One region of the Massilia sp. LjRoot122 genome, then DNA from elsewhere that is predicted to be linked to it. Evidence: predicted binding sites of a transcription regulator. Region 1 holds the regulator's gene; the other holds the start of a gene.
The links. The regulator FNR, encoded in region 1, switches genes on or off when oxygen is low (the NO sensors DNR and NnrR bind a similar motif). The targets are predictions, from matches to a motif close to TTGATNNNNATCAA.
Positions count from the first base shown of each region.

Region 2: a site for FNR is predicted at 12,057-12,070, ahead of ACSQ25_RS06620 (universal stress protein). Genes of this name have one in related genera too.

Region 1 covers NZ_CAXUPB020000001.1:2,203,390-2,218,403, reverse strand. The annotation lists gene ACSQ25_RS09775 (formate dehydrogenase subunit alpha) at 1-914, opposite strand, end outside; gene ACSQ25_RS09770 (formate dehydrogenase) at 934-1,173, opposite strand; gene ACSQ25_RS09765 (TorD/DmsD family molecular chaperone) at 1,204-1,905, opposite strand; gene ACSQ25_RS09760 (DUF2474 family protein) at 2,003-2,131, opposite strand; gene cydB (cytochrome d ubiquinol oxidase subunit II) at 2,133-3,140, opposite strand; gene ACSQ25_RS09750 (cytochrome ubiquinol oxidase subunit I) at 3,130-4,614, opposite strand; gene ACSQ25_RS09745 (hypothetical protein) at 4,875-6,527, shown strand; gene fnr (fumarate/nitrate reduction transcriptional regulator Fnr) at 6,624-7,376, shown strand; gene ACSQ25_RS09735 (helix-turn-helix domain-containing protein) at 7,387-8,142, shown strand; gene ACSQ25_RS09730 (DMT family transporter) at 8,203-9,129, shown strand; gene ACSQ25_RS09725 (hypothetical protein) at 9,022-9,870, opposite strand; gene ACSQ25_RS09720 (metallophosphoesterase) at 9,989-10,822, opposite strand; gene ACSQ25_RS09715 (VOC family protein) at 10,869-11,297, opposite strand; gene ACSQ25_RS09710 (serine hydrolase domain-containing protein) at 11,378-12,730, opposite strand; gene ACSQ25_RS09705 (DUF885 domain-containing protein) at 12,732-14,564, opposite strand; gene ACSQ25_RS09700 (ThuA domain-containing protein) at 14,721-15,014, shown strand, end outside.
Region 2 covers NZ_CAXUPB020000001.1:1,518,487-1,533,500, reverse strand. The annotation lists gene truA (tRNA pseudouridine(38-40) synthase TruA) at 1-799, opposite strand, end outside; gene ACSQ25_RS06660 (FimV/HubP family polar landmark protein) at 796-3,861, opposite strand; gene asd (aspartate-semialdehyde dehydrogenase) at 4,142-5,269, opposite strand; gene leuB (3-isopropylmalate dehydrogenase) at 5,295-6,365, opposite strand; gene leuD (3-isopropylmalate dehydratase small subunit) at 6,380-7,027, opposite strand; gene ACSQ25_RS06640 (lipoprotein) at 7,056-7,178, opposite strand; gene leuC (3-isopropylmalate dehydratase large subunit) at 7,219-8,619, opposite strand; gene ACSQ25_RS06630 (chemotaxis protein CheA) at 8,996-10,894, opposite strand; gene ACSQ25_RS06625 (protein phosphatase CheZ) at 10,894-11,757, opposite strand; gene ACSQ25_RS06620 (universal stress protein) at 12,143-12,610, shown strand; gene ACSQ25_RS06615 (response regulator) at 12,708-13,352, shown strand; gene ACSQ25_RS06610 (Crp/Fnr family transcriptional regulator) at 13,768-14,562, shown strand; gene ACSQ25_RS06605 (glycine zipper 2TM domain-containing protein) at 14,623-15,014, opposite strand, start outside.

The sequences.
Region 1 (15,014 bases):
ACTTCCTTGCGCACGTCTTCCATGCCGTAGGTGCGGGCGGCGATGTACTCCTTGTCTTCCCAGCCGTTCTGGAAGATATGCCACAGGATGCCCCACACCAGGGGGATGTCGGTGCCGGGGCGTACCCGCACGTAGTGGTGGGCGAAGCGCGCGGTGCGGGTGAAGCGCGGGTCGATCACGATCATCTTCGCGCCCAGCTCCTTGGCATGCAGGAAGTGCAGCATCGAGATCGGGTGGGCTTCGGCCGGGTTGGAACCGATGAACATCACCGCCTTGCTGTGGTGCAAGTCGTTGAAGGAATTCGTCATCGCCCCGTAGCCGAAGGTCTGGGCCACGCCCGCGACCGTGGTCGAGTGGCAGATGCGCGCCTGGTGGTCGCAGTTGTTCGAGCCCCAGAAGGCGCTGAACTTGCGCAGCAGGTAGGACTGCTCGTTGTTGTGCTTGGAACTGCCAATGATCATCAGCGCGTCGGGGCCGGACTTCTGGCGCAGCTCGATCAGCTTGTCGCCGATCTCGTTGATGGCCTGGTCCCAGGAGATGCGCTGGTATTTGCCGCCCACCAGCTTCATCGGGTAGCGCAGGCGATGCTCGCCGAAGGCGTGCTCGCGTACCGAGGCGCCCTTGGCGCAGTGCGCGCCCATATTAATAGGCGAATCGAAGGCGGCTTCCTGGCGCACCCAGACGCCGTTGGCCACCACCGCGTCCACCGAGCAGCCGACCGAGCAGTGGCTGCAGATGGTGCGCTTGATCTCGGTGGGCACCGGGGCGCCAGGTGCCTGGTCGGCCTTGGCCGGTTCGATCACGTTCAGCGGCAGCTGCCGGGCCAGGGCGCCGGCGCCGGCGGCGACGCCCGCGCCGACCAGGAAGCGGCGCCGCTTGAGTCCGCTGTCGCGGACCGACTTGACTAGGGACATGCTGACTCTCCCGTTATGCTCACCAGTAGGCGGCGGTCTCGTAGTAACGACGGATATGCTCGGTTTCGTGGTAGCCGCGCTTGACCTGCGGCGCCGCCACCGGTGCCGCAGGTGGCGCTTCGGTGGCGCCGGCGCTGCCGGCCACCACCGCCAGCGCGCCCAGCGGCGCGGCTTTCAGGAAGCTGCGCCGGGCAGGGTCCGGCCCCGCGGCCGGCTTGCCGTCCTGTCGCTCTTCCTGTACTTGCGGATGCTGTTCCATGCCTGTGCCTCGTCTTGGTTGACTGTGAAACTAAGCGGGTGAATCGGTGAGCGCCTCCCCTACCACGAAGGCTTCCGCTTCGATGGCGAGAAAGGCGTCGGCCAGCCGGACGACCAGCCGGTAGTAATTCGCGCCTTCGGCGGAGGCGATGTCGGCCAGGCAGCGCTCGTACCAGGGGGCGATGTGAACCTCGAAGAAGGCCTGCTGGACCGCCAGCGGCTGGCGCGGAATCGTGCCTGACTGCGCCGGAGCGCCGGCAATCAGCACGCGCATGGTCTCGCACAGGGCGCCCAGGTGGTCTTCGAACTCGCCGACGCCGCGCACGCGGCCGATGCCGAAGCGCGCCAGGTCGGCGCGCAGCTCGGCCAGCGGGGTGTCGTTCAGGTAGCCGGACAGGTAGCGCGAGCCGTAGGGGTTGACCGGCGGGGTGCCGACGCTGATGAAGATCGCATCGAATTCCTCGGCCACCGCGTCCGGGTCCATGACGCCGGAGGCCAGGGTCAGGGCTTCCCAGGCCTGTTCCAGCGCCGGGTTGCCGCCTTCGGACAGGATCGGATCGGCGTGGGCCAGCGCGTCCAGCAGCGCGCCATCGGGCGCCGCCAGCAGCAGGCGCGACAGCAACGCATACAGGTCGGCGCGCGCCTGGTCCTCGCCGGACAGCGGCAGGGGCACGTTCACGTGCGTGGCGGGGTCGGTGGGACGGTCGATCTGCGGCGCGTCGGTGAAGGACACGGTGCTGTACTCCTGTTAGCAAAGGGTCACTACCAGTGTAGTCCTCCCTTGCAGCAGGCCGCGCACGGTTGACGACCGTGCGTTTTTTGGAAAACCGTCAGCGCATTCCCAGTGCGTGCATGAGGGTGCGGATCACGTAGGCCACCCCCGCCAATGTAAACACGCCGCCGAGCCAAAGGGCGGCCAGCCAGCCGAAGCGCCGCATCCATTCGCGTCGGGTCGCCATGTCAGTGATACCCCGCGTCGGCCTTGACCTTGCCCCGGAAAACCCAGTACGACCAGCCCGTATACATCAGGATGATGGGCAGGATGAACAGGGTGCCGACCAGTGCGAAGCCCTGGCTGCTCGGGGGCGAAGCCGCCTCCCAGATGGTGATCGCGGGCGGCACGATGTGCGGCCAGATGCTGATCGCCATGCCGCTGTAGCCGAGGAAGATCAGGGCCAGCGCCGCCACGAAGGGGACCCGGTGCGGGTCGCGTGTAAGCGAGCGCAGCAGGAGCACGATGAAGACCAGCACCAGCACCGGCACCGGCGCCAGGAACAGGATGTTCGGGAAACTGAACCAGCGCTCGGCCACCGCCGGGTCGCGCCACGGGGTCCAGATGCTGACGATGACGATCGCCGCCAGCAGCATCAGGGCGAAGGGGCGCGTCACCTGCACCATGCGCGCCTGCAGCTCGCCCTCGGTCTTCATCACCAGCCAGGTGGCACCCAGCAGGGTGTAGGCGATCATCACCCCGACGCCGGCCAGCAGCGGGAAGGGGGCGATCCAGTCGAGCGGTCCGCCGGCATAGCTGCGTCCCGAGACCGCGATGCCGTCCAGGAAGGCGCCCAGCGAGACGCCCTGGAAGAAGGACGCCACCACCGAGCCGCCGATGAAGGCCTTGTCCCACAGGTGGCGTTCGTGTTCCTTGGCCTTGAAGCGGAATTCGAAGGCCACGCCGCGGAACACCAGGCCGACCAGCATGAAGATCAGCGGCAAATAAAGCCCCGACAGGATGATCGAATAGGCCACCGGGAATGCCGCCAGCAGCCCTTCCCCGCCCAGCACCAGCCAGGTCTCGTTGCCGTCCCAGACCGGCGCCACCGTGTTCATCATGGTGTCGCGGTCGCGCTTTTTCGGCGTGAAGGGGAACAGCAGGCCGATGCCCAGGTCGAAGCCGTCCAGCAGCACGTACATGAAGACGGAGAAGAAGATGATGATCGCCCAGATGACGGTGGTATCAATGCCCATGATCGCTGTCCTCCTTGTTCCCGCCGAGGCGATCCGGCCTTGCCTCGCCTTCGTCGTCGTCGTTCTGCACGTCCGCGGCCGACAGCGGCCGGCTCGGCGTCCGGTCTTCGCCAGGCCCGCCCTGGGCCGGGGTGTGCAGCTCGAAGCGCTGCGGCCCCTTGCGGATCATGCGCAGCAGGTAGACGGTCCCGGTGCCGAACACGAAGAAGTAGGCGACCACGAACAGCACCAGGGTCAGGGCCAGCGAGGCGGCGCCGTGCGGCGAGACCGCGTCGGCGGTGCGCAGCACCCCGTAGACCACCCAGGGCTGGCGCCCGACCTCGGTGGTGGTCCAGCCCGCCAGGATGGCAATCAGGCCCGCCGGCCCCATCCACAATGCGAAGCGCAGGAAGGGGCGGCTATGCCACAAGCGCGCCTCCCCTCCCCGTTTGCGCCGCAGCCACAGGCTCCAGGCGCCCAGCGCGATCATGAGCAGGCCCAGGCCCACCATCAGGCGGAAGCTCCAGAACACGATCAGCGAATTGGGCCGGTCTTCGCGCGGAAAGTCCTTCAGCCCCGGGAACTGCCCGTTCCAGCTGTGGGTCAGGATCAGGCTGCCCAGGTGCGGGATGCCGACCGCATACTTCGTCTTTTCCTCTTCCATGTCCGGCACGCCGAACAGCAGCAGCGGGATCGCCTTGTCGCCCTCGTTCTGCCAATGCCCTTCCATCGCCGCCAGCTTGGCCGGCTGGTGCTTCAGGGTATTCAGGCCGTGGAAGTCGCCCACCACCGCCTGGATCGGCGCGACCAGCAGGATCATCCACATCGCCATCGACAGCATCTTGCGCACCGCCGGGTTGTCGCGCCCGCGCAGCAGCTGCCAGGCCCCCGAGGCGCCGACGATCAGCGCCGTGGTGAGGTAGGCGGCGATCACCATGTGCAGCAGGCGGTAGGGAAAGGAGGGGTTGAACACGATCGCCAGCCAGTCGGCCGGCACCATGCGTCCGCCTTCGATGGCATAGCCCTGCGGGGTCTGCATCCAGCTGTTGGCGGCCAGGATCCAGGTGGCCGAGATCAGGGTGCCGACCGCCACCGCGCAGGTGGAGGCGAAGTGCAGGCCCGGACCGACGCGGGTCCAGCCGAACAGCATCACGCCCAGGAAACCGGCCTCGAGGAAGAAGGCGGTCAGCACCTCGTAGGACAGGATCGGCCCCATGATGCTGCCGGCGAATTCGGACAGGTAGCTCCAGTTGGTGCCGATCTGGTAGGCCATCACGATGCCGGACACCACCCCCATGCCGAAGGTGACGGCGAAGATCTTGAGCCAGTAGTGGTAGAGGTCGACGTAGACCTGGCGCTTGGTCCGCAGCCAGCACAGCTCGAGGACGGCCAGGTAGCTTGCCATGCCGATTGTGATTGCCGGAAACAAGATGTGGAAGGACATCGTGAACGCGAATTGCACGCGCGCCAGATCCAAAGCGGACAAACCGAACATGCGGCCTCCTTTTGCTCGTCGACCTCCGTTGTGGTGTCCAGAATCTAGCATGCGGCGTGGGTGCGCACGCTTGGCGGTGTCGAATTGATACGCGATGCGGTCTTTCCAGCTCGAACGTTTCTCTCCGTCAGAAAACCAGAGGTCACTGATCCATATTAATGACGTGTCAGATCGGTCCAGCCGGCCCGAACCACTCGTCTATATTGGCTGACGATTCGCCCCCCCCGATCATCCATCCCTGAGCACACGAGGAGAACGACATGGCACCAAATGACCGTCTTGACCCCGAGGCCCTGGTCCTCGACCGGCCCCGTACCCCGGACCAGCCTGCCGGTTCCTCGGACCTCCGCGGCCCCTGGGCCGAAGCCGAGGCCCAGGTCGAGGAAGGCGGGCTGCAGCCCGCCCTGAGCGGAACGGGTTTCACCTACCGGCACGACTGGGGGGCGCGGCGCGGCGAATGGCTGCTGCGGCTCAACTGGAATGCCATCCAGCCCGGTTCGCGGGTGTTCGTGGCGATCGGCGAAGGCGTGCCGGGCGGGCCGCCGGCCGGCAAGTTCATCGGTGCGGCGCGCTACACGGTGCACAACGTGGCCCCGCGCTGGAACGGCGTCGACGTCTGGATCAACATCGAGTGGAGCTCGGACATCTCGCTCTACGTCGACTACCTGATCGTCAACCCGCCCGTGGCGCCCCCGGCCCCGCGCACGGTCGCGGTCACGGTGCACCGCCACAGCAGCGTTGCCCTGAGCGAAGCCGACGCCGACCGGATCCTGGCCGACATGGGCACGATCCTCCAGAACGACGACACCGGACCGGACGTCGCGACCCCGGTCCGCTTCGTGCGCAACGGCGAGGTCAGGGTGCTGCCGGCGACGGTCCCGGGAACCATCCAGACCTCGGCCGACCTCACCGCGCTGCTGAGCGCGGGCAGCGGGATCAAGATCGTGCAGGCGATCCGCTGGTGCGGTGGCCCCGGCGACAGCATCATCGGCTGCGCCCCGGTCGGCAGCGCCTCGGTCAACGTGGCAGCGGTGCGCTTCACCGCCAACCAGGAAGGCCTCATCTGGGTGCACGAATACGGCCACAACTGCGGCCTCGGCCACCGCACCGACGACCCGCGCGCGGTCATGTACCCGTCCGTCGGCACCGACCACAATGTGGTCAATGCCGCGGAGTCGGCAGCCTACCTGGCGGGCCCGCTCACCATCACCGACAATGTCATGCCCGCCGGCGGCTGCTCCTGCGGCGCGGGCGGCCTGCAGCTACCCGCCGACGTGCGCGACTTCGTGTCCCGGCACTGGGTCGAGGGCGTGCCCTGGGAGCTGGCCTCGCAATACGGCGAGAAGGACGCCCGCCTGCTGCTGGACTGGCTGGTGCAGGAACCCCAACAGCACGAGGAGTTCCTGACCCAGATCGTGGCCACCCTCGGCTACATCGGCAGCGAGATCGCGGTCCAGCCGCTGATCGACTTCGTCCAGGGACCCGGCACTGGCCGGGCGGTATTCAATGCGAAGAACACCGCCCTGCTCCGGCTGGGTGACCTGGCCAACCGCTCCGGCAGCCAGGCCGCGCTCGACTTCCTGGTGCGGGTCGCGGGCGACATGGGCCTGGCCCGCGCGCTGGCGGCACCCCAGGCATCCGCCGAGGCGGCCGAGGCGGCCAAGGGCCGGGACGTGGTGGCGCCGACCCTCGACACCCTGGCGGCCGAGCTGGCCGTGGCCGCGACCTTCGGGCTGGCGCTGGCCGGCACGGCGCAGTCGCAGCAGACCGTCGAAGCGCTCAGGGGGGATGCCGACGCCTTCGCCACCGTGAACCAGGCGGCGCTGGAGGCGGCCGGGATCGCCTCGACGGTGCGCGCCAAGGGCCGGCACGCGTACTACAAGATGAAGGCGGAACACCGGCATCAGCTGTAATCGACCTGCCCTCTGGAAAATGAAAACCGGGATGCAGACCAGCCGTCTATAATGGCTGCGTCAGCATTTCGGTTTTTTTTCGCCATGAACCAACCCATGTCGCTTCCGGGCGAAGCGCCGGTCAGCATCCAGGCCCTCAAGACCAGCTGCGGCGCCTGCAGCATGCACCAGCTGTGCCTGCCGATGGGGCTCGAGGATGCCGACATCAACCGCCTCGACCAGATCATCGGCCGCCGCCGCCGCCTCGCGCGCGACGAGCGCCTGTACGCCATGGGCGAGCCCTTCCGCAACCTGTACGCGGTGCGCTTCGGGCATTTCAAGACCTACCAGGTGAACGCGGCCGGAGAAGCCCAGATCACGGGTTTCCAGATGGCCGGCGAACTGCTGGGCATGGACGCGATCAGCGGTACCCACCATTGCGACGCCGTGGCGCTCGAGGACAGCGAGGTCTGCGAGATCCCCTTCACGCGCCTGGAAGAGCTGTTCGGCCAGGTGCCGGCCCTGCTGCGCCACTTCCACCGCATCATGAGCCAGGAAATCACGCGCGAGCAGAACGTCATGCTGCTGCTCGGCAATATGCGGGCGGAGCAGCGCTTCGCGGTGTTCCTGGTCAACCTGTCGGCCCGTTATGCCGCACGCGGCTATTCGCCGAACAGTTTCCAGCTGCGCATGTCGCGCGAAGACATCGGCAACTACCTCGGCCTGACCATCGAAAGCATCAGCCGCCTGCTGTCGCGCTTCAAGAAGCAGGGCTGGCTGCAGGTCGACAAGCGCGAAGTCACCCTGCTCGACCCGGTCAAGCTCAAGGCGCTGGCGGCCGGTACCGACGTCTGCAGCCCGATGGGCTAGTGTTGCCGAGATGGCCGCGCCCCTGCTCGACCTGCACCTGCGCAGCTATGGCGAGACGCGCTTCTCGGACCGCCATGCCTACGCCCAGCTGGTGCTGCCCGTCAGCGGCGAGGTCGCGCTCGAGATCGAAGGACGCCAGGGACGGCTCGATCCGCTGCATGCCGCGCTGGTGGCGCCCGGCGCCTGGCATTCGCAGTGCAGCCCCGTCGCCAACCAATCCCTGATCCTCGACGTGGGCGCGGCCAGCTTCGAACAGGGACCGTGGCAGCGGCTGCTGGAGCGCCCCTTCACCGCCATCGGTCCCGCTGCCCGCAAGCTGGTCGAATTCATGGGCATCATGGCCGCCACCCAGCCGCCTGCCCCATCGGTGCTGCAGGGCTGGACGCCGCTGCTGCTCGACACCCTCACGCTGGGAACACCGCGGCCGGCATCGCGCCTGGCCGCCCTGCTCGCCCGCATCGAGGCCGAACCCGGCCTACCCTGGACCACCGAGGAGATGGCGCGCACGGTGGGCGTCAGCACCAGCCGCCTGCACGCCCTGTTCCGCCTCGAACACGACACCACGCCCCATGACTGGCTGCTGGCCTGCCGGCTGCGGCGCGCCTGCGAGTGGCTGGCCGGTACCGGGCAAGCAGTGGCCGCGATCGCGCTGGCCGCCGGGTTCTCGGAGCAGAGCGCCCTGACCCGCGCGATGCGCCGGGCGATGGACACCACGCCGGCCGCCTATCGGCGCCGACATCGAGAGAACCCGTCAAAACCGCAGTAGCGACGGTCAAGAAACGCGCAGAGGCTCCATCGACAATCTCCGTTCAAAGGAGATCACTCGATGTTTACGCAGATTCAAACCAGCTCCGGCAGTTCGCAACTCGGCATCGGCGCCGGCATCGCCGCCGGCGCCTTCTGGGGCCTGGTCTTCCTCGCGCCCGTGTTGACGCCCGGCTTTTCGCCCCTGCAGCTGTCGGCCGGCCGCTACCTCGCCTACGGCATCGTCGCTGCGGTTCTGATCGCACCCGCCTGGAGGCGCCTCAGGCGCAGCCTGGGCTGGCGCGACTGGCGCGGCCTGGCCTGGCTCAGCCTGACCGGCAACATCGTGTATTACCTGTTCCTGGCCCAGGCCGTGCAATCGGGCGGGGTGGCCATGACCTCGATCGTGATCGGCCTGCTGCCGCTCACCGTCACGCTGGCGGGCATGCGCGAACACGGCGCGCTGCCGCTGCGGCGCCTGGCGCCCTCCCTGGTGCTGGGCGGCGCCGGGCTGGCCTGCATCAGCCGGGATTCCCTGGCCTCGGTGGAAGGCGGATCCGTGCTCGGCCTGCTGTGCGCGATCGGCGCCCTGCTGTCCTGGACCATCTATGCGGTCGTCAACCGGCGCTGGCTGGCGCGGCTCGAGGGCATCTCGGGACAGGAATGGAGCCTGCTGGTGGGCGTCATGACCGGCGCCCAGGCGCTGCTGCTGGTGCTGCCCGCCTTGCAAGCGAATGGCGCATCGCATACCACAAGCGAATGGCTGCAATTCCTCGGCGTCGTGACGGCGGTGGCGATCTTCTGCTCCGTCGTCGGCAACGCGCTGTGGAACTTCGCCAGCCGCGCGCTGCCGATGGCGCTGATGGGACAGATGATCGTTTTCGAAACCGTGTTCGCCTCGCTATATGGTTTCCTGTGGGAGGGGCGCTGGCCGAACGGCCTCGAGGCCGCCGCGCTGGCGCTGCTGGTCGCCGGCGTCGTCTCCTGCGCCGCCGCTCACCGGAAGTAAGGGGCCGGCCCGGCGCGCCAGGTGGGCGGTCCAGGCCCCGATGAAGTCGGCGCGCAGGCGCAGGAATTCCCCGATGTCGGCGAACTTCGGGTGCTTCTGGCGTACCAGGTAGGCGGTGACGATCACCTCGCGCCCCGGGACGAAGAAATGGATCTGGCTGATGGTGGCGCTGGTCAGGCCGATCACGTTCTCGGTATAGGCCACGACTTCGATGCCGTCCCGGCTGAGCTGCTCGAATTCGATTGGCTCCTTCCCGGCCGGCAGCAGCTGCCCGACTTTCGCGCGGATCTCCGGATGGGCGGCGAGGTGGGCGGCGACGCGCTCCTTCTTGCGCCGGAACTCGTGGCTGATCGCGTCGATGACGAGCTGCCTGTCCTGCGCATACATGCCCGGCATGCTCTGCTCGATCTTCACGTTGGCGAAATCGTCGGTGCCGGGATAGGCGTAGATCGCCGTCACGCCGGCCTGCACGCTCACTTTCTCGCGGCGGACGGGCGTCAGGGTGTCGTTCGAATGGAAGTCGACCATGCGCCAGGGCTCGCAGCCCTCGCAGCGCCTGCGCAGCTGCACCAGCTGCAGGCCGGCCCCGAGGCTGGGCGGCACCAGCTGCGCGAACAATGTCGGCAGCGGGCGCAGGTCGGCAGGCTGCGCCGGGCCAGGCGCGAAGGCCAGCAGCAGGAGCGCCAGCAGGCGGCGCGAGAACCATCGTGAAGCGGATGCGGGAAGCGGGATCGTCGGCATGAAGTGGCTCGTGGTAACAGGACGAGGGCATCATGCCGGCTTCATGGGCTTGTTAAAAGTGCCATCGCGGATGGCGCATCACGCGCTGCCGGCGGTAGCGCCAGGTGCTCCCGGCAGTCTAGACCTCGATGACGAGGTCCGGGCGGAAGGCTTCCTGTTCGCCCTTGCTGAGGTAACCGAGGGGATTGGCCACCACGCGGCAGGACCAGGGTCTTCCCGCATCCAGGCCGCTGACGACGTAATCGTTGGCGCAGTGCAGGTGCCCATGGATCCAGACGTGGGCTTGCGGGAACAGCGCGTCGAGCGCATTGCAGAATCCCGCGGTGCCGGGTGTGAGGCCGTAGCGCGGGTCGGCACTCTGCAGGCTGGGCGCGAAGTGCGTCACCACCACCGTGCTGCCCTCGAAGGGCGCGGCCAGCGCGCCGCGCAGCCAGTCCTGGCACTCCAGCGACATGGCGCGGATGCCCTCGGCCAGCACCTTCTCGCCGTTTTTCAGGGTGGTGTTCTTCGACAGGTAGTAATTCGCGGCGCGGAAGGCCTTCTCGCGCCGCTGCAGCTGCTTGCTCAGGTCCTGTTCCTGCACGGCCAGCGCGTCGAAGTCGCTCCACAGGGTGGTGCCGATGAAGCGCACCTGCCCGATGACGAGTGTTTCGCGGTCGAGCCATTCGATGCCGAGGCGCGCGCAGGTGGCGCGCAGGCGCGCATAGGCCTCGTCGAATTCGAGGCCGTCGAATTCGTGGTTGCCGGGGATGTACAGCACCCGGGCGCTGCCCGCACCCGGCCGCAGCGGGGAGAAGCGCTCCAGCCCGAAGTCGTCGGTGGTCAGGCGCGATCCGGACTGGTAGGAGCCGATGTCGCCCGCCAGGATGACGACGTCGGTATCGGCGGCGATCGCGGGGACGAAGGCCGGATAGCGTTCGAGGTGCAGGTCGGAGAAAAGCTGGATGCGCATGGTCGCGCAGTATAGCGGCTTTCCGCTCCAGTCCGCGTCGCCCGCGCTAGAACGTGACGCGCACGTAGGGTGCGCTCTGCTTCGCCTCGCCGTGGTAGACCGCTTCGATGTTGTTGCCGTCCGGGTCGAGCACGAAGGCGCCGTAGTAGCCCGGGTGGTAGGCGCGCTCGCCGGGCCGGCCGTTGTCCCTGCCGCCGGCGGCCAGCGCCGCGAAGTAGAAGGCATTCACCATCTTGCGGTCGCGTGCCTGGAAGGCCAGGTGGTGGCGCCCCGTGAGCACCCCTTGCGCCGCCTCGCTGTCGCGGCTGGAGATGAACAGCTCGTCGGCCCAGAAATAATTGTCGCCCGAGCCGCCGAGGGGGATGCCCAGCACCTCGAACACGGCGCTGTAGAACCTCCGGGAAGCAGGCAGGTCGCGCACTACGAGCTGGATGTGGTCGATGAGGCGTCCACGGAAGAGTTCCTGTGTTTCCATGCTGTGCTCCTGAAGAAGACGATCATGAATACCGGCAGATCCCGCCAGTGTAGGGCCTGCGGGCGGCCTTGGCAACGGCATCACTCCTTCGGCGCCACGATGGCGCCCCGATACAATGCATCGGTAATGCGCTCCTGGAAGCGCGCCCCGGAAGAGAAGCGTCCCGGGTGCAGCTCGGGATTGTCGCCGACGCCGCTGCCCACGTAGATCATCCCGTTCTTCGTCTTCGGATCGAACACGAACAGGGCGTTCAGGCCCCAGGACCAGCCCAGGTGGCCGACGCCGCTGAAGCCGCCGCCTTCGACCAGCCGGTCGCCGGAAGCGCGGCCGTCCTTCACGATGCTGGTGTCCGTGAAGTGCTGGTTGCCCAGTCCCCAGGCGTGGTACAGGCCGCGGAAGTTGTCGCTGTCGCCGCTGCCTTTGCCGTTTCCGTCCAGGGTCCATTGACGGGACAGCATCGTGCTCACCGTTTCCGGCTTCAGGATTTGCTTGCCGCGATATTGCCCCTCATTCATCAGCATCAACATGATCTGCGCCAGCTCGCCGGCGGAGATGCGCAGGCTGCCCTGCGGACCGAACAGGGTGCCGTTGCTGCCGACCACGTAGCGGTCCAGGCCTGGCGGCGCAAGGGGCGCCTGCACTGCGAAATCGTCGGACTGCGCGATCCACGGGCCTTTCGGGTCCCAGCGTTCGTCGCCGTCCTTTTCGCGGCGGCGGTAGAGGGTCGCCACATCCCCGATCCTGGCCGGGGCGAAGTCGGCCAGGTAGAAACCGGCCTTCAGCCCCATCGGGTCGAACACCAGGCGCCGCATCAGGCGATCGAAGCGCTCGCCGCCGGCGCGCTCCATGATGGTGGCGATGATGCCGGAGTTGAAGTTGACGTATTCAAAATAGCGTCCCGGCCCATGGTTCGCCGACCACATGGCGCCCTTGCCGTACAGGCGCCCACCCGGCAGCAGCACCTCCTTCAGATCGGTCGCCGGGTCGAACTTGAAGCCGCCTTCGTCGCGCAAGGACGACGTATGCGTCAACAGCATGCGCAGGGTGATCGGCTGGTCCGGGAAATGCGGGTTGCGCAGGCGGTAGCCGAGGTAGTCGCTGACATCAAGGTCCAGTGCCAGCCTGCCCTGCTCCACCAGCTTCATCGTGCCGAGCGTGGTCACGAATTTGGACACCGAGGCGATGCGGAACATCGTGTCGGCGTCCATCGGCTGGGCCGGCGCGGTGGCCGACGCCAGGCGCTTGGCGCCGAACTGGCGGCTGTAGACGATCTCGCCCTTGCGGATCGCCACCACCGCCAGGCCGGGCAGCGGGATGGCGGGATCGTCGACGATGGCCTGCAGCTGGCGTGTCAGCGCCTCGGCCCGTGGCGCAGGCAAGGCGGCGGCTGCCGGGATCGACAGGCAAGCCATTGCCAGCAGTGCTGTCAGCACCTCAGACCTTTTTCTGCTTCGCGATCCAGGCATCCACCAGCTCGCCCAGCACGTCGAGCGGCACCGAGCCGGCGCCCAGTACCAGGTCGTGGAAGCCCGGCAGCGAGAACTTCGCACCCAACTCCTTCTTCGCCTTCTCGCGCAGGTCGATGATGCGCAGCATGCCGATCATGTAGGCATTGGCCTGGCCCGGCCAGGCGACGTAGCGCTCGACCTCCTGGGCGCCGATGCCGTAGTCGATCGCCTGCTGGCGGGTCCAGCCCTTCGAGTGCAGGCCGGTGTCGACCACCAGGCGGCGGGCGCGGAACAGTTCCGAGCCGAGGGCGCCGAGCAGGCCCGGCACGTCGCCTTCGTACCAGCCCTGCTCCACCGCCAGGCGCTCGGTGTACAGCGCCCAGCCCTCGGCATGGGCGCTGCCGCCGCTGAAGATGCGCTGGCTGCGGAATTTCGGGATGCCGGTCAGCTCCTGCTGGATCGCCAGCTGGAAGTGGTGGCCCGGCACGGCTTCATGGTAGGCCAGGCTGCGCATGCGGATCATGTCGAAGCTCGGGCCGCGCAGCGGCACCCAGAAGATGCCGGGACGGGTGCCGTCCGGGGCCGGCAGCGAGTAGTGCGCCGCGGCCGACGGTTCGGTCAGCGGCGGCTCGCGGCGCACTTCGACCGGCGCGCGCGGCTTCAGCTTGAACAGCGAAGCGCTCCTGCGCTCGGCGTCCTTCACCATCTCGCCGTAGCTGGCGATGATGGCCGGACGCGGATCGCCCTCGCCCTTCGGCTGGAAGCGTGCATCCAGCTGCTTCATGCGGGTCTCGATATTGCCCTCGGTGAGGCCAACCGAACGCAGGTGGCGGTCCATCTCGCCTTCGATGCGCGCCACTTCGCGCAAGCCGATCTCGTGGATCTCGTTCGGGGTCAGCTTGGTGCTGGTGAAGTTCTCGACTGCGCGCGCATAGGCCGCGCTGCCGTTCGGCAGGCGCGAGATGCCGGCCACGTCGCCGGTGCGCGGGTGGATTTCAAGCATGAAGTCCTGCACCCGCTTGTAGGACGGGCGGATGCGTTCCTCGACGATGCGGGCCGCGCGCGCCAGCGCGGCACTGCGGATGTCCGGGTTCAGGCCTTCCATCTTCTCGGTGCGCTGGGCCAGCGAGGTGACCAGCACGTTCTCGTTCGCCGCCGGCTTGAGGAAGGTGTCGACCTGGTATTGGGCGCGCTCCAGGATGAAGCGTGGCGGAATCAGGGAACGCGCGGCGGCATCGCGGGCACGCGCCAGCGCTTCGTCCATGCGGGTGCCGATCTGCTCCAGGCGCGCCAGGTAGCTCTCGACGTCGGCCGGGTTGCGCAGCGGATGGGTGGTGGTCATGAAATTGACCAGGCTGACCTGGGTGCCGCTGAACTGCGAGAAGACGAAGTTATGGTCTTCGAAGGGCTCGTTGGCGATCACGTTCTGCAGCGACCAGCGCATCACGGCGCTCGAGACGCGCTGGTTCTCGTCGAGCGGGCCGGCCATCCACTTGTCCAGGCGCGCCAGTCCGGTCCGGGCCAGCGCCTGCATCTTCTGGCGGTGGGCCTTGGTGAGCGGGGTCAGCTCGCGGTCCAGCTTCGCCTGCCCGGCGCCGCTGAAGTACTGGGTCGACGTGGCCAGTTGGGGGCTCATGCGCACCCAGTCCTCGGCGAACTTCTCGGCCCAGGTGTCGAAGGCCTTGTTCGGCTTGGCGGCGGCGGTTTTCGCGGCGGGCGCGGCATGCGCCACGGCCGGCACGGCCACGCAGGCGATCGCGGCGGGAATGAACAGAGCGCCGATGGCGGCGCGCAGGCTGCGCTGGCGGAGGGATGGCATCGTGGTCTCGTTTCCTTGTCGTGTAGTATTCAGTGACGGCGCGTGCGCCGTGCTTGCCGCCGAGGAATCTAACATGGAAATGGCCGAATCAACAATGCACGCGCGCTAGAGAACACGCCGGCCGTATTGACACAATATTTCACCAAGAATAAGCAAATGAAATTTTCTTTCACTGCGGCCGCGCTGCTGTGCGCGTCCATCCTGGGTACGGCGCCGGCCCACGCCCAGCAGTTCAAGGTCCTGCTGTTCACCAAGACCGCCGGCTGGCATCACGATGCCGTGCATGCCGGTGTGAGCGCCGTGCAGGAACTCGGCAAGCTGCACGACTTCGAGGTGTTCTGGACCGCGGACGCCGGCCGCATGATGAAGGATGCCGAGCTGGCCAAATACCAGGCCGTGGTCTTCCTCCTGACCACCGGCGACGTCCTCGATGAGGCCCAGCAGGCTGCC
Region 2 (15,014 bases), 680 kb from region 1:
ACAACCAGGGTAAAGGCGATGCCGGCTCTTGCGGCAATCCCCACTTGGGATCGTAATCGATTTTGGCCAGGTACAGGCCGTCCGGCATGAAGGTCGGCGCGGCGACGTCGCGCGAGCGGCTCTCCAGCACCTCTTTCATCCAGCCCGGTTCGTTGCGGCCGGTGCCCACGTAGATGAGCGAGCCGACGATGTTGCGCACCATGTGGTGGAGGAAGGCGCTGGCGCGCACCGTGAACACGATCACGTCGCCGTAGCGCCGGATGCTCACCTCGTGCATCTGCTTGACGGGAGAATTCGCCTGGCAGCCGGAGGCGCGGAAGGCCGAGAAATCGTGCTCGCCGATCAGGTGCTGTCCGGCTTCCACCATGCGCTCGACGTCGAGCGGGCGGAAGGTCCACCCTGCCCGCCCGGCCAGCAGCGCCGAGGGGTTCGGGTGGTTGTAGAGCACGTAGTGGTAGGTGCGCGAGCGCGCCGAGAAGCGCGCGTGGAACTCCAGGCCGTCGGCGTCGGGCTTGACCTCGTGCGCCCAACGCACCACGATCGACTCGGGCAGGAAGGCGTTCACGCCGCGCACCCAGCTCTGCATGGTGCGGTCGAGCTCCGTGTCGAAGTGGACTACCTGCTCGATGCCGTGCACGCCGGCGTCGGTGCGGCCGGCGCAGGTGGTTCCCAAGAACGTGCAGGCGAACTTCTCGAGGGCGATCTCGAGCCGGTCCTGGACCGTGTTGCGCGCCGGCTGCTTCTGGTAGCCGTTCCAGGCGGTGCCTACATACTGGACACCAAGTGCGATGCGCCTCACGCGAGCAGGGAGCGCATCGCGCTGGCCTTGCTCACCTGTTCGCTGCTGCCACCCTTGATGACTTCATCGAGCAACTCGCGCGCACCTTCCTTGTCGCCGATTTCCTGGTAGGCGATTGCGAGATCGAGCTTGGTTTCCATTTCCATGTGTTCGGGCGAGAGCGCGGCCGGCTCGAGCGCCTCGCCGGCTTCCGGCAGCGCCGCATCGGCAAGCGCAGGCTGTTCGAACGGGCTCAGGTCGAGGTCGATGTCGGCCAGGTCGAAGGACGGCTCGACCGGGGTCGGAGCGGCTTGTTCGGCCGGCGCGATCGCCGGGACTTCCGGCAGCGCGAACGGGTCGTCCTCGGTGGCCGGCGGCATGTCGAAGGCGAACGCTTCTTCCGCCGGTGCGGCCGCGGCGGCCGGCGGCGCGTCGAAATCGAAGGGCTCGACCGCCGGCTGGCCCAGGGTCGGCGCGGCGACCGGTTCGGCCGGGCTGCCGAAGTCCATGGTGTCGAGGTCGAACAGCGGGTCGTCCGCGCCGAGCGCCGGGTTTGACACCGGCGCGCCGAGGATCGCCGGCACCTCTTCGTGGAACGGGGTCGCCTCGGCCACGGCGGCCGGCTGCGCCGGGGTCGCCGGCAAGCCGAAGTCCATGGTGTCGAGGTCGAACAGCGGATCGTGTTCCGCAGCCGCAGCGGCAGGCGGCACGGCGTCTTCGTCCACCGCCGGCAGCGGCGGCAGGTCGAATTCCGCGGCCAGTCCGGCCATGTCGACCGGCGACATCGCCGGTACCGCATCACGGACCTCGGGCTGCGCGGCAGCTTCCGGTTCGCCGAAGTTCATGTCGAAGGCGAGATCGAAGGGTTCTTCCGAGGCCGGCGCCGGCGCGGCGGTGACGTCGGCCGGCGTGACCGGATCAAGCGCGAAGTCGAGCTCCGGAACGGCAGTCTCGTCCTGTGCGGCGTCCGGGCCCGTCATGGCGATCGGCTCGCCGCTGGCGACCGGCTCGAAGCTCAGGCCGCCGAGGTCGAAGTCGAGCGAGTTGTCATCGGTACGCTGCTCGGCCACGGCTTCGGCCACCGGCACGGCGGTCGCGTCCTGCTCGTCGTGGTCCAGCGCGGCATAGGCAGCGCCAGCCATGGCGCCTGCGCCGAGGGCTGCGGCCGGAGCGCCGGATGCGCCGCCCGAGCGGAAGGAAGCCTCCAGCTGCTGCGACAGCAGCGACTGCTGGTCGCGTTCCTGCGGGCTCGGGGCCGGTGCCACCGGCGCGGCGCTGGCCGCGCTCGCGTACAGCGGATTGCTCGGGTCGATGCTCAGGCCGAGCGCCGCGGCCTGGGTCCATTCGTCGCCATGGCCGCGCGTCAGGCCATACAGCTCGCCGGCCTGGGTTTCGAAGGCGCGCAGGTCCTTGCGCGCCGCGTAGATCTCGAGCAGCTTCAGGCGCACCGGATGGCGCTCGGGATGGGTACGCAGCGCTTCCTTCAGGATCTCTTCGGCCTGGGCGTCACGGCCGTAGGCGATGTAGACGTCGGCTTCCGCGACCGGATCGACTTCATTGGTGTCGAGCTGCGAGGCCGACGGCGCGAAGCTGGAATTGAACACGCTGTTGCTGGTATCGACGCTCTGGCCGCCCGCTTCCGCGAACAGCGAGTGCGCAGCCTTGGTCGGCACGCCCATCACCGAGGGCTCGACGATCACGGTCTTGGGATCTTCCTTCTTTTGCTTCTTGCGGCGCTGCGAGATGCCCAGCGCGGCCAGCAGCAGGATGAGGGCGCCGCCCGCGACGACGTTGATGTTGTCCATCAGCGTGTCGGCGAAGCCCTTCTCTTCCGGCTGGGCCGGCGCCGGGGTCTTCGGCTTGGGCTGCGCGGCCGGCTTGGCCGGCGGGACTGCCGCGGTACCGGCGGCAGCGCCGGCGGCGCCGGCGGCGGCCGTGTTCTGTACGTCGCTGCCGGAACGGCTCTTCACCGTCATCAGCTGTTCGAGCTCGTTGACGTTCTTTTCGAGTTCCTTGACGCGGGCCTGGGCCTGCTCCAGTTCGCGTTCGCGCGCGATGGCGTCTTCGGCGTTCGCGGTCGCGCCGCCCGCGCCGGCGGCGGCCTGGGTGGCTTTCGACAGGCGCAGCTGATCCTGCGATTCGTTGGCGGCGGTCGGGCGTTCCTCGACCTTGGCGGTGATCTTGCCGGCCGCGCTCTGGCCGGCCTGCGGCGTGCGCTGCGGGGCGGCGTTGGCCACCTGGCCCGCCAGCTTGTTGCGGTAGGCGTTGAAGTCGGCCGCATGCGCGACCACGACGCCGCGCGCCTCGGCGTCAGCGGTCCCGCGCAGGGCATCCGAGTCCGGCACCGACAGGATCTGGCCCGACTTCAGGCGGTTCATGTTGTTGCCGATAAAGGCGTCCGGATTGGCGCGGTACAGCGCCACCAGCATCATGTCGAGCGAGATGTCGGCCGGCTTGAGCTTGGCCGCGATCTTGCCCAGGGTGTCGCCCTGGCGCACGCGGTAGCTCGACGGGGTGTCGACGGCTGCCGCACGCGGCGCCGGCGCTTCACGGCGAGCCGGCTCGGCCTGCGGCTGCTGGGCAGCCGGCTGGACGGCGGCGGGCTGGGGCGCGGCCGCGCGCGGCTGGACCGCCGGCGTTGCCGGGCGGGTTTCCGCCGCCGCCTGGGCCGACTGGGTGCTGCGCAGTTCGGCCGGGTCGAGCAGGAAGGTGTACTCGCGCACCAGGCGGCCGTTGTTCCAGGACAGCTCGAGCAGCATGTCCACGAAAGGCTCGTTCAGCGGCTGGGTCGAGCTCACGCGGATGAACTGGCGGCCGGCGCGCTGCTCGACGTTGAAGCGCAGCGACAGCAGCGCCGGGTTGAATTCGATGTTCGCCGCGCGGAAAGCTTCCGTAGAGGCCAGTTTCACTGCCAGGCTGGAGGCATCTTCGCCGGCGGTCGTCGTCAGTTCGATCTCGGCGCGCAAGGGCTGGCCGAGTGCCGACAACACCGTCAGTTTCCCGAGGCCAGCAGCGTGAGCGGCGGACGACAGGAGCACGGCGCTGGCCACGGCCGCGGTGACTGATTTCAGCGCAAATGCCATGAGCGGAGGACGTTGAGGAAGATGCATAGTTCGCAGTGAAAGAAGTTGGCCAGGGGAAAGACAATTCCCGGGAGTCTCAACATATCATCATGCTCTGGAGCATGCAAGCTTCCGGCGCACACTGGGCGCGCAGTTGGAGAGGATGTGTGGCCAGAATGACCGATGCGGAGGGAATTTAATAGCGATTGGTCACAAGCGCTTAGCAATTTTGCAGGAGGTGTGGCAAGCCTGCCAACATGACCGAATACGGGGCCGGCTGCCAGGCCGGCCCCGACTATGCTTACTTGTCCAGCACGATGCGCAGCATGCGGCGCAGCGGCTCGGCGGCGCCCCACAGCAGTTGGTCGCCGACAGTGAAGGCCGACAGGTAATCGCCACCCATGGCCAGCTTGCGCAGGCGGCCGACCGGGATGCCCAGGCCGCCGGTGACGGCTGCCGGCGACAGGTCGCGCATCGAGGCTTCGCGGGTGTTCGGCACCACCTTCACCCACTGGTTGTGCGAGGCGATGATGTCGTTGATCTCATCCAGCGGCACGTCCTTGGTCAGCTTGATGGTCAGCGCCTGCGAATGGCAGCGCATCGCGCCGATGCGCACGCACAGGCCGTCCACCGGAATCGCCTTGGTATTGAAGCCTTCGCCGCGGCCGAGGATCTTGTTGGTCTCGGCGCCGGCCTTCCACTCTTCCTTCGACTGGCCGTTGCCCAGGTCCTTGTCGATCCAGGGGATCAGGTTGCCGGCCAGCGGCACGCCGAACTGCTTGGTCTCGTCCGCCGACAGGCCATGCTGGGTGGCCAGCACGGTGCGGTCGATCTCGAGGATGGCCGAGGCCGGGTCGTCCAGCAGCGGCTTGACGGCGCCGTTGATGGTGCCGAACTGGGTCAGCAGTTCGCGCATGTGCTGGGCGCCGCCACCCGATGCCGCCTGGTAGGTCATCGAGGTCATCCACTCGACCAGGCCCTGCTCGAACAGGCCGCCCAGGCCGATCAGCATGCAGGACACGGTGCAGTTACCGCCGATGAAGTTCTTCACGCCGCGCGACATGGCGTTCTTGATGACTTCCTTGTTGACCGGATCCAGCACGATGACGGCGTCGTCGTTCATGCGCAGGGTCGAGGCGGCGTCGATCCAGTAGCCGTTCCAGCCGCTGGCGCGCAGTTTCGGGAAGATCTCGGAGGTGTAGTCGCCGCCCTGGCAGGAGATGATGATCTCGCACTTCGACAGTTCGGCGATGTCGCTCGCGCTCTTCAGCGTGGTTTCGTTCTTCGCCATCTTCGGCGCGGCGCCGCCCGGGTTCGAGGTGGTGAAGAACACCGGCTCGATGTGGTCGAAATCGCCCTCTTCCTGCATGCGCTGCATCAGGACCGAGCCCACCATGCCGCGCCAACCTACCAGGCCTACGAGTTTCATGTTATTTCCCTTGGAATGTTCAAAATTATTGGAGGGCCGCAACTACGGCGTTGCCCATCTCTTCGGTACCGACCTTGCTGGTACCTGCCTCATAAATGTCGGGGGTGCGCAGGCCCTGGGCCAGCACGCGCTTGACCGCGTTCTCGATGCGGTCGGCCTGCTCGGTACGCCCAAACGTAAAGCGCAGCATCATCGCGGCGGACAGGATGGTCGCCAGCGGATTGGCCACGCCCTGGCCCGCGATGTCGGGCGCCGAACCATGCGAAGGCTCGTACAGGCCCTTGTTGTTCGCGTCGAGCGAAGCCGAGGGCAGCATGCCGATCGAACCGGTCAGCATGGCGGCGGCGTCCGACAGGATGTCGCCGAACATGTTGCCGGTGACGATGACGTCGAACTTCTTCGGCGCCCGCACCAGCTGCATGGCGGCGTTATCGACGTACATGTGCTCGAGCTCGACGTCCTGGTACTCCTTGTGCACCTCGGTGACGATGTCGCGCCAGAACTGGAAGGTTTCCAGCACATTGGCCTTGTCGACGCTGGTCACGCGGCGGTCGCGCTTGCGCGCGGCCTGGAAGGCCACGTGGGCGATGCGGCGGATCTCGCCTTCGGCATAGCGCATGGTGTCGAAACCTTCGCGCTGGCCCGCAAACGGCCCGTCCGGGCATTCACGCACGCCGCGCGGCTTGCCGAAATAGATGTCGCCGGTGAGCTCGCGGATGATCAGGATGTCCAGGCCGGACACGACTTCGGGTTTGAGCGTCGAGGCGCCGGCAAGTTCCGGATACAGGATGGCCGGACGCAGGTTGGCGAACAGGCCGAGCTCCTTGCGCAGGCCCAGGATGGCCTGCTCGGGACGCAGCGCGCGCTCGAGCGTGTCGTACTTGTAGTCGCCGACGGCGCCGAACAGCACCGCGTCGGCTTCCTTCGCCAGCTTCAGGGTGCCTTCCGGCAGCGGGTGCCCGTGGGCCGCGTAGCCGGCGCCGCCGACCTGTGCGGTTTCCATCTCGAAGGGTTCACCGAGGGCGTTCAGGACCTTGACCGCCTGGGCCATGATCTCCGGGCCGATGCCGTCACCCGGCAGGATTGCGATTTTCATGCGGTCTCTCTCGTTCAGATGGTATTCGCCAGCCAGGGCTGGGCAGCCAGGTGGCCTTGTTCGAAGGTGCGGATGTCCTCGGCGTGGCGCAGGGTCAGGCCGATGTCGTCCAGGCCGTTCAGCAGGCAGTACTTGCGGAAGTCGTCGATCGCGAAGCCGTAGGAGATGCTGCCGTCGGCGCTGCCGATACGCTGCTTTTCCAGATCGACCACCAGCTTGAAGCCGGGCGTGCTGTCCACCGCCTTGAACAGGCCGTCCACCTCTTCTTCGGACAAGACGATCGGCAGCAGGCCGCTCTTGTAGCAGTTGTTGAAGAAGATGTCGGCGAAGCTCGGCGCCACGATGGCGCGGAAGCCGAACTGCTGCAGGGCCCAGGGCGCGTGCTCGCGCGAAGAGCCGCAGCCGAAGTTCTTGCGGGCCAGCAGGATCGAGGCGCCCGCGTAGCGCGGCTGGTTCAGCACGAAGTCCGGGTTCACCGGGCGGCTGCTGCAATCCTGGCCCGGCTCGCCGTGGTCCAGGTAGCGCCACTCGTCGAACAGGTTCGGGCCGAAGCCGGTGCGGCGGATCGATTTCAGGAACTGCTTCGGAATGATGGCGTCGGTGTCGACGTTGGCGCGGTCGAGCGGCGCCACCAGTCCTTCGTGTACGGTGAATTTGTCCATGTCGCTCCGGCTCCTTATTATTGAATTGTTATTTGCCGCCGGCGCCGGTGACGACCTGGCCAACCTTCTGCACATCGCGGCCGATGCCGGAGATGGTGTTGCAGCCTGCCAGGGTGAGAGCGACGAGTGCGAGGGCGATGACTTTCTTCATGATGTTTCCTGTTGTTACGGGTTAAAGCGGTATTAACGCATCAGAGTGCGCGTACGTCGACAAAGTGGCCGGCGATTCCTGCCGCCGCCGCCATCGCGGGCGACACCAGGTGGGTGCGGCCGCCCTGCCCCTGGCGTCCCTCGAAGTTGCGGTTCGAGGTCGAGGCGCAGCGCTCGCCCGGTTCCAGGCGGTCGGCATTCATCGCCAGGCACATCGAGCAGCCCGGCTCGCGCCATTCGAAGCCGGCGTCGACGAAGATGCGGTCCAGTCCTTCGCGCTCGGCCTGTTCCTTGACCAGGCCCGAGCCCGGCACGACCATCGCCAGCTTGACGTTGGGCGCGCGCTGGCGGCCGCGCACGACCTCGGCGGCGGCGCGCAGGTCTTCGATGCGCGAATTGGTGCAGGAACCGATGAAGACCTTGTCGATTTTAATCTGGTCGATCGGGGTGTTCGGCGCCAGGTCCATGTAGGCCAGCGCCTTTTCGATGGCGCCGCGGCGCACCGCGTCGGCCTCGTCGCGCGGGTCCGGCACGCGGCCGTCGACCGAGGTCACCATCTCGGGCGAGGTGCCCCAGGTGACCTGCGGGCGAATGTCCGATGCATCGAGCGTGACGACGGTATCGAAGCTTGCGCCTTCGTCCGAATGCAGGCTGCGCCAATAGGCGACGGCCTGCTCCCACTGCTCGCCCTTGGGCGAGAACGGGCGGCCCTTCACGTAGTCGATGGTGGTGTCGTCCACCGCGACCATGCCGGCGCGTGCGCCCGCTTCGATCGCCATGTTACAGACCGTCATGCGGCCTTCCATCGACAGCGCGCGGATGGTCGAGCCGCCGAATTCGATGGCGTAGCCGGTGCCGCCGGCGGTGCCGATCTTGCCGATCACGGCCAGCACGATGTCCTTGGCGGTGACGCCCGGCGGCAGCTCGCCGTCGACCTGGACCAGCATCGACTTCGACTTCTTGGCCAGCAGGGTCTGGGTGGCCAGCACGTGCTCGACTTCCGAGGTGCCGATGCCGTGCGCCAGGCAGCCGAAGGCGCCGTGGGTCGAGGTGTGCGAGTCGCCGCAGACCACCGTCATGCCGGGCAGCGTGGCGCCCTGCTCCGGGCCGATCACGTGGACGATGCCCTGGCGCTTGTCGTTCATGTTGAAGTAGGTGAGGCCGAAGCTCTTCGCATTGGCGTCCAGGGTCTCGACCTGCAGGCGCGAGGTCGGGTCGGCGATGCCGTGGGCACGGTCGGTGGTCGGCACGTTGTGGTCTGCCACCGCCAGGTTGGCCGAGGTGCGCCATAGTCCGCGGCCGGCCTCGCGCAGACCCTCGAAGGCTTGCGGGCTGGTGACTTCGTGCACCAGGTGGCGGTCGATGTAGAGGACTGTGGTGCCATCAGCGTCGGCACGCACGACATGGGAATCCCAGAGTTTGTCGTAGAGCGTTTTTTGCATGGTCTATCCGGTGAGCGCGGTACCCCTTATGCGGGGACGGTTTTTGATTATGCCATAATTGTGCACTGCCGCACCAAGCCGGGGCAACGCATTTTTCTGCCAATAAACGAAATTTCCGGCAAATGTTATTTGCATAGACAAGTCAGTATGCAAATAAAAAAAGCCTGAGCGGGCTTGCTCAGGCTTTTGTATGCGCTTTTGCCACAGAGCGGAAACAATCGTTCGATTGCGCACTGCGGTAACTACTTACGTGACTGCAGTTGTAGGGTGGGCGGCTATGCCGCCCGCGCGTTCAATCACCGATGATCAGTGTCGCGGCTGACCAAAAGCTGGTTGAACGCGCGGGCGGGAGACCCGCCCACCCTACGAAAAATCGTTACGCGGCGAGGCGCACGTTGCTGCGGCAGCCATCCATCAGGAAGGACAGGCCGACCACCAGCACCAGTTCGCCCTCGGCCGAACGCGCGGTACCGGTGATGCCCTCGACCGACAGCGCGGTCATCGGCTTGATCACCAGGTCGGCCGTGCCGTCCACCGCTTCCACCGCCAGGATGTAGGGCTGCGGGGCGTTGATGACGATGCCGACGCGCTCGGAGCAGGCTTCGTAGCCCAGCGCCAGCGCCAGCGAACGCACCGGCAGCGGACGGCCCTGGTCCTTCAGCACCGGGGCGCCGCCCACGCACTGGAACTCTTCCGGCAGCTCGACCACGCGCTCGACGACGGCCATCGGCAGCGCCAGCGAGGCGCTCGAGGTCGACACCAGCATGGTCGGGACGATCGACAGTTCGATCGGCAGACGGATCGCGAAGCGCGTGCCCGCGCCCAGCTGCGACTCAATGCGGATCGCGCCGCGGTTCTTCTCGACCGCGGTCTTGACCACGTCCATGCCCACGCCGCGGCCCGAGACCGAGGAAGCCACTTCCTTGGTCGAGAAGCCCGGCAGGAACACCAGCTGGTAGGCGTCGTCGTCGTTCGGGGCGCCATTCTCGCCGATCAGGCCCTTGTCGATCGCCTTCTTGCGCAGCCTGACCGGATCCATGCCTTTGCCGTCGTCCTGCAGCACGATCATGACGCTGTTGGCTTCCTGCCAGGCTTTCAGCAGGATGAAGGCCTTGGCCGGCTTGCCGGCGGCGACGCGCTCTTCCGGCGACTCGACACCGTGGTCGAGCGCATTGCGCAGCATGTGCACCAGCGGGTCGTACAGGCTGTCCACCACGACGCGGTCGACTTCGGTCTCGGCGCCTTCGATGGTCAGCTCGACGTCCTTGCCGAGGTCCTTGGCCAGCTCGCGCACCAGGCGCGGGAATTTCTGGAACAGGCGGCCCACCGGCTGCATGCGGGTCGCCAGCGTGGCGCGCTGCAGTTCGGCCGAGTAGCGCGAGGCGCGTTCCAGGGTCTCGGTGAGCGTCGCCATCAGGGCGGCGGCCGGACCTTCGAACTTGAACTGCTGCAGGCGCTCGAGCAGCACGGCGGCCTGGTTGGCGGCCTGCACCGACTCGCCCGCCACTTCCAGCAGCGCGTCCAGCTTGACCGCATCGATACGGATGCTTTCGTCCTTGGCCGGCGCCGCGGCGGCGCGCGCATCGGCGACCTTGTCGTTCGAACGGCGGTCGACGCCGTCCCAGCCCGAGGCCCTGGCGGCGGGCGCGGCGTCGGCGGCGGCCGGGGCCACTGCGGCTGGCGCAGGGGCCGCTGCGGCGGAAGCCGCTCCTGCCGCGATCGCGGCGCTGGCCGGTACCACGGCGTTGTACATGGCGACCCAGTCGAGGCCATCATCGCTGGCGGCCGGGGCCGGAGCGGCGGCGACCGGCGCAGCGCTTGGCGCCGCTGCAGCGGCTGCAGGAGCAGCAGCAAGCGGAGCCGGTACGGCCGGTGCTGCGCTTGGCGTGCCCTTGCCTTCGATCGCATCCGTCAGGATGCGCTCGAGCGCTTCCGGCATCGACGCCAGGCCTTCCGGCGGCGTGCCGTTGTTCAGGTCATTCAGCTGGTCGGCCACGAAGCCCGAGGCCTCGAGCGCCGCTTCGATCGCGAGCGGGGTCACCGGCGCGGCGCCGGTGCGCAGTGCGTCGAACAGGTTTTCGGTCAGGTGGCAGGCCGCGACCAGCGCGGGCAGGCCCATGAAGCCGGCGCCGCCCTTGATCGTGTGGAAGGAGCGGAACACCGCATTCAGCGTTTCCTTGTTGTCCGGATCGCGTTCGAGGCGCAGCAAATGTTCTTCAACATTCACCGCAAGGTCCATCGCCTCGACGACGAAGTCCTTGAGCATATCGTCCATTAGAATCCCAGATCGGCCAGAAGATCGTCAACGTTGTCCTGGTTCAGCGCCGTATCCGGCACCGACGGGCCCTGCATCAGCGGCACTTCGACCGGCGGAGTTTCCTTCTTCGCCAGCTTTTCCTTCAGGTCGGCCGGCGCGTGGTCGCGCAGCAGCTGCGCCAGTTCCTGCTCGACGGTCTGGGTGATCTTCACCACTTTCTTGATCAGCTGGCCGGTGATGTCCTGGAAGTCCTGGGCCATCATGATCTCGAGCAGGCGCGCCTTCTCGGCTTCGGTCGCTTCGTTCACGCTGGCCGCGAACTGGCGCGAGTCGCCGGCCAGGGCCTTGAACTCGTCCAGGCTCAGCTTGCCCGAGAACAGGTCGCCCCAGCGGTTTTCCATGTCCTTGGCCTGCTTCGACAGCAGGTCCTGGGCCGGCATGCCGTCGTCCAGGGTGTTCAGCACCTTGTTGGCGGCCTGTTCGGTCAGGGTGGCGACGTATTCCAGACGGTCCTGGGCATCGACGATGGCCGACGAGGCCTCGGTCAGCGCCTTGTCGTAGCCGAGTTCGCGCAGCGAATCGTGCAGCAGGCGCACGATGCCGCCGAGGCGCTCGAACATGGCGTGCTCGCCGTCACCCGCCACGGCGCCCGCAGCCGGCACGGCGACAACCGCAGCCGCCGGTGCTGCCGCGGCGGCGATGGCCGGGGCGCTCGATGCGGCCACTTGGTCGAACAGGGACTCGAGGTCGTCTTCGTCGGCTGCGGCTGCGGCAGGCGCGGGCGCCGGCTCGGCCACCGGTGCCGGGGCAGCCGGAGCGCTGGCGCGCTGGGCCGCCACTTCCTCGAATAGTGCGTCGAAATCGTCAGCGGCGTCGGTCATAATCCCTGCTTCTCCATGGTGTCTTTAAGTGCGCAATGAGCGTTTCAATTCGGTGTTTACTGCATCCATCCGGGCGCGCACGGGCGCCATGCAGGATGGTTCAAGTCTGCATGGAAGTTTAGCAGCGTGGTTGCCGTAGGTAAATCTCGGAGAAGGAGTCGCAACAAAATGGACAGCGAAACTTAATTCCGCGACAATTAAATGCAGCGGTTCCTGAATATTTACACAAGGGAGGTGTTGTTTTTCGTAACGTGATGACCCCATCGGTGTACTGTTGCACTGAATTAAGGGTCTGAAGTTTGATCGAGCTCAACAGTTTGCGTTCTTGCAATCGCCGCCACGTCCCGGACGCCCCAGAATGGCGTGGCCATTGGAGGAGTCAACCATGTACCGCAAAATCCTGATCACCACCGACGGCTCGGCCGTGTCGCAGCATACGGCCTGCGCCGGCGTCAAATTCGCGCAACAGATGGGCGCCGAAGTGCTGGCCCTGTTCGTCGCTCCCGACTACCAGTATCCCGTGTACGTGGAAATCATTCCACCCTCCTACCCGAGCGAAGAGGAATACATCGCGCAGATGCGCCGCATGGGCGAGGAGTACATGGGCAAGATCATGCGTTCCTGCGCCGGCGCCGGCCTGAAGCATGCCTGCATGACCGCGTTTTCCGACGCCGCGGCCCTGAAGATCGTCGACGTCGCCGAGCAGGAAGGCTGCGACCTGATCTTCATGGGCTCGCATGGCCGCAGCGGCTGGGGCCAGTTGCTGCTGGGCAGCGTGACCAACAAGGTGCTGTCGCACACGACCAAGCCGGTCCTGGTGCACCGCCTGATCAGCGAGCCGGCGCCCGCGTGAAGCGCCGGACGGCTGGTGAGAAAGCACGACAAATGCCGTTGGCGTCCTGTGTTAGCCTGAATCGTTCATTGTCGCTTTCACCCCGAAGGATGGTTTTATGATTCGCATCGTAATTGCTGACGACCACACCATCATGCGCGAAGGACTCAAGCGCATCCTCGACGGTGCGTCGGATATCGAGATCGCCGGAGAAGCGACCAACGGCTTCGAAGTCCTGGCCCAGGTTCGCCAGGGCGGCTTCGACCTGCTGCTGCTCGACCTGTCGATGCCGGGCCGCAGCGGCGTCGACCTGATCCGCCAGGTCCGCAGCGAAGCGCCCAAGCTGGCGATCCTGATCCTGACCATGCACGAGGAAGAGCAGTATGCGGTGCGGGCCATCCGCGCCGGCGCCCAAGGCTATCTCACCAAGGAGAGCGCGGGCACCCAGCTGGTCGGCGCCATCCGCAAGGTGGCCTCGGGGCGCCCTTATATCAGTACCGAAGTCGCCGAACAGCTGGCCCTGAACATCATGGCGCCGAACGAACAGCTCCTGCACAAACAACTGTCGGACCGCGAATTCGAGGTGTTTTCGCTACTCGTCGGTGGGAAATCGATTACCGAGATCGCGAATAATCTGCATCTGTCGGTCAAGACGGTCAGCACCCACAAGACCCGCATCATGCAGAAGATGGGCATGTCCTCGCTGTCGGAAATGGTCCAGTACGCCGTTGCACATCGACTACTGTCCCCAATGAAAGCTTAAGACGATTTAGACACCCCACGGGCGATTTTGTGCCCGCCAGCGCCCTCCCCCAGGCGCTTTGCCTGCCTGGCATCATCCCTTTTCCTATAGCACCGGCCTGGCCCTTCCCTCTGTAGCAAACGCTGTGTGTCGGAGTATTCCTACAAGCCGACGATCTCTCCTACCTACATATTCAGCCATCGCTGATATCCGTGCCGGACTCGTGTTGGCATACTGAATTCAGCGTTTCGACTTGCTTGCGATCCAAGTCCCAGCGTGAGCCAGCCTGCAGCGGGGTCTTCCTCCACAGCGCCGGTTGCCTGCTCCGCCCTGTGGTCGCCGCCTGAAACCCTGAGTCTTTCACCTGGAGATGAGCATGCAGTCCCAGCCAACATCAGAACAACGCAATGTCACCCAGCCGACCCTGCACTCCCCCATGGAAGCCGGCCGCCAGCGCCAGGGACGCCTCTGGTCCAACCTCAAGGAAGTCTGCGACCTGCTGCGCATCCCGGCCAGCGTCTCCGTGACCTCCGAAGAGCTGCTGTTCCAGCATGTCCAGTTCAAGACCGGGCAGCGCGTCCACACCATCGGGCAGGCTTTCGACACCCTGTACATCGTCAACTCCGGTTTCCTGAAAACCGTGCTCATCGACGAATTCGGCAACGAGCAGGTACTGAGCTTCCCGATGAAGGGCGACATGCTGGGCGTGGACGGCATCCACACCCGCCACTACGCCTCCGAAGCCGTGGCCCTGTCCGACTGCGACCTGATCCTGCTGCCCTTCAAGAAACTGACCGCCCTCGGCCGCGTCCACGCCGAGCTCGAGAACATGATGTACGGCGTCATGAGCCGCGAACTGGTGCGCGAGCAGACCATGATCGGCATGCTCGGCGCCCTGTCGGCCGAGGCGCGCGTGGCCCGCTTCCTGGTCTCGCTGGCCGACCGCTTCGCCGCGATGGGCTACTCGAGCAAGCTGTTCAACCTGCGCATGACCCGCCACGAGATCGGCAGCTACCTCGGCCTGACCCTGGAAACCGTCAGCCGCACCCTGTCGGCCTTCAACGAGATCGGCCTGATCACCGTCGACCAGCGCACCATCGGCATCAAGGACGCCGAGGCGCTCAAGACCCTGCGCCGCCTGCCGCCCTCGCGCTCGCGCGCCAAGGCCGGCGCCAAGCAGAAGGCCGAGAGCGAACAGCCGGGCGACGACCAGGTACTGGCGACGGCCTGAACCGACCGATCAAGAACAAAGGCCGGCCCCTGCGAAGGAGCCGGCCTTTACTTTTGCAGATCACTCATCCCGCGACAGCACGCCCCTGTTCACCCGCACCCGGTCGCCCTGGCGGAAGCCCGGATCGTTGTCGAACTGCAGGGTCTGGGTCGAACCGCTGGTCGCGTAGCGCACCACCACCTCGTAACGCTGCTCCTTGTTCATATTGCGCTGGACCTGGCGGCCGGCCAGGCCGCCCGCCACCGCGCCGGCCACCGTGGCCGCGGTACGGCCGCTGCCGCTGCCGACCTGGCTGCCGAGCAGGCCACCCACCACGGCGCCGCCGGCCGTGCCCAGGTAATTACCATTGCCCGAGACTTCGATCACGTTGACCGCCTCGACCACAGCGCAATTGCTGCAATAGCGCGCCTGGCGTGGTTCGCTCACGCGGGCGCCCGCCAGCAGCGGACGGC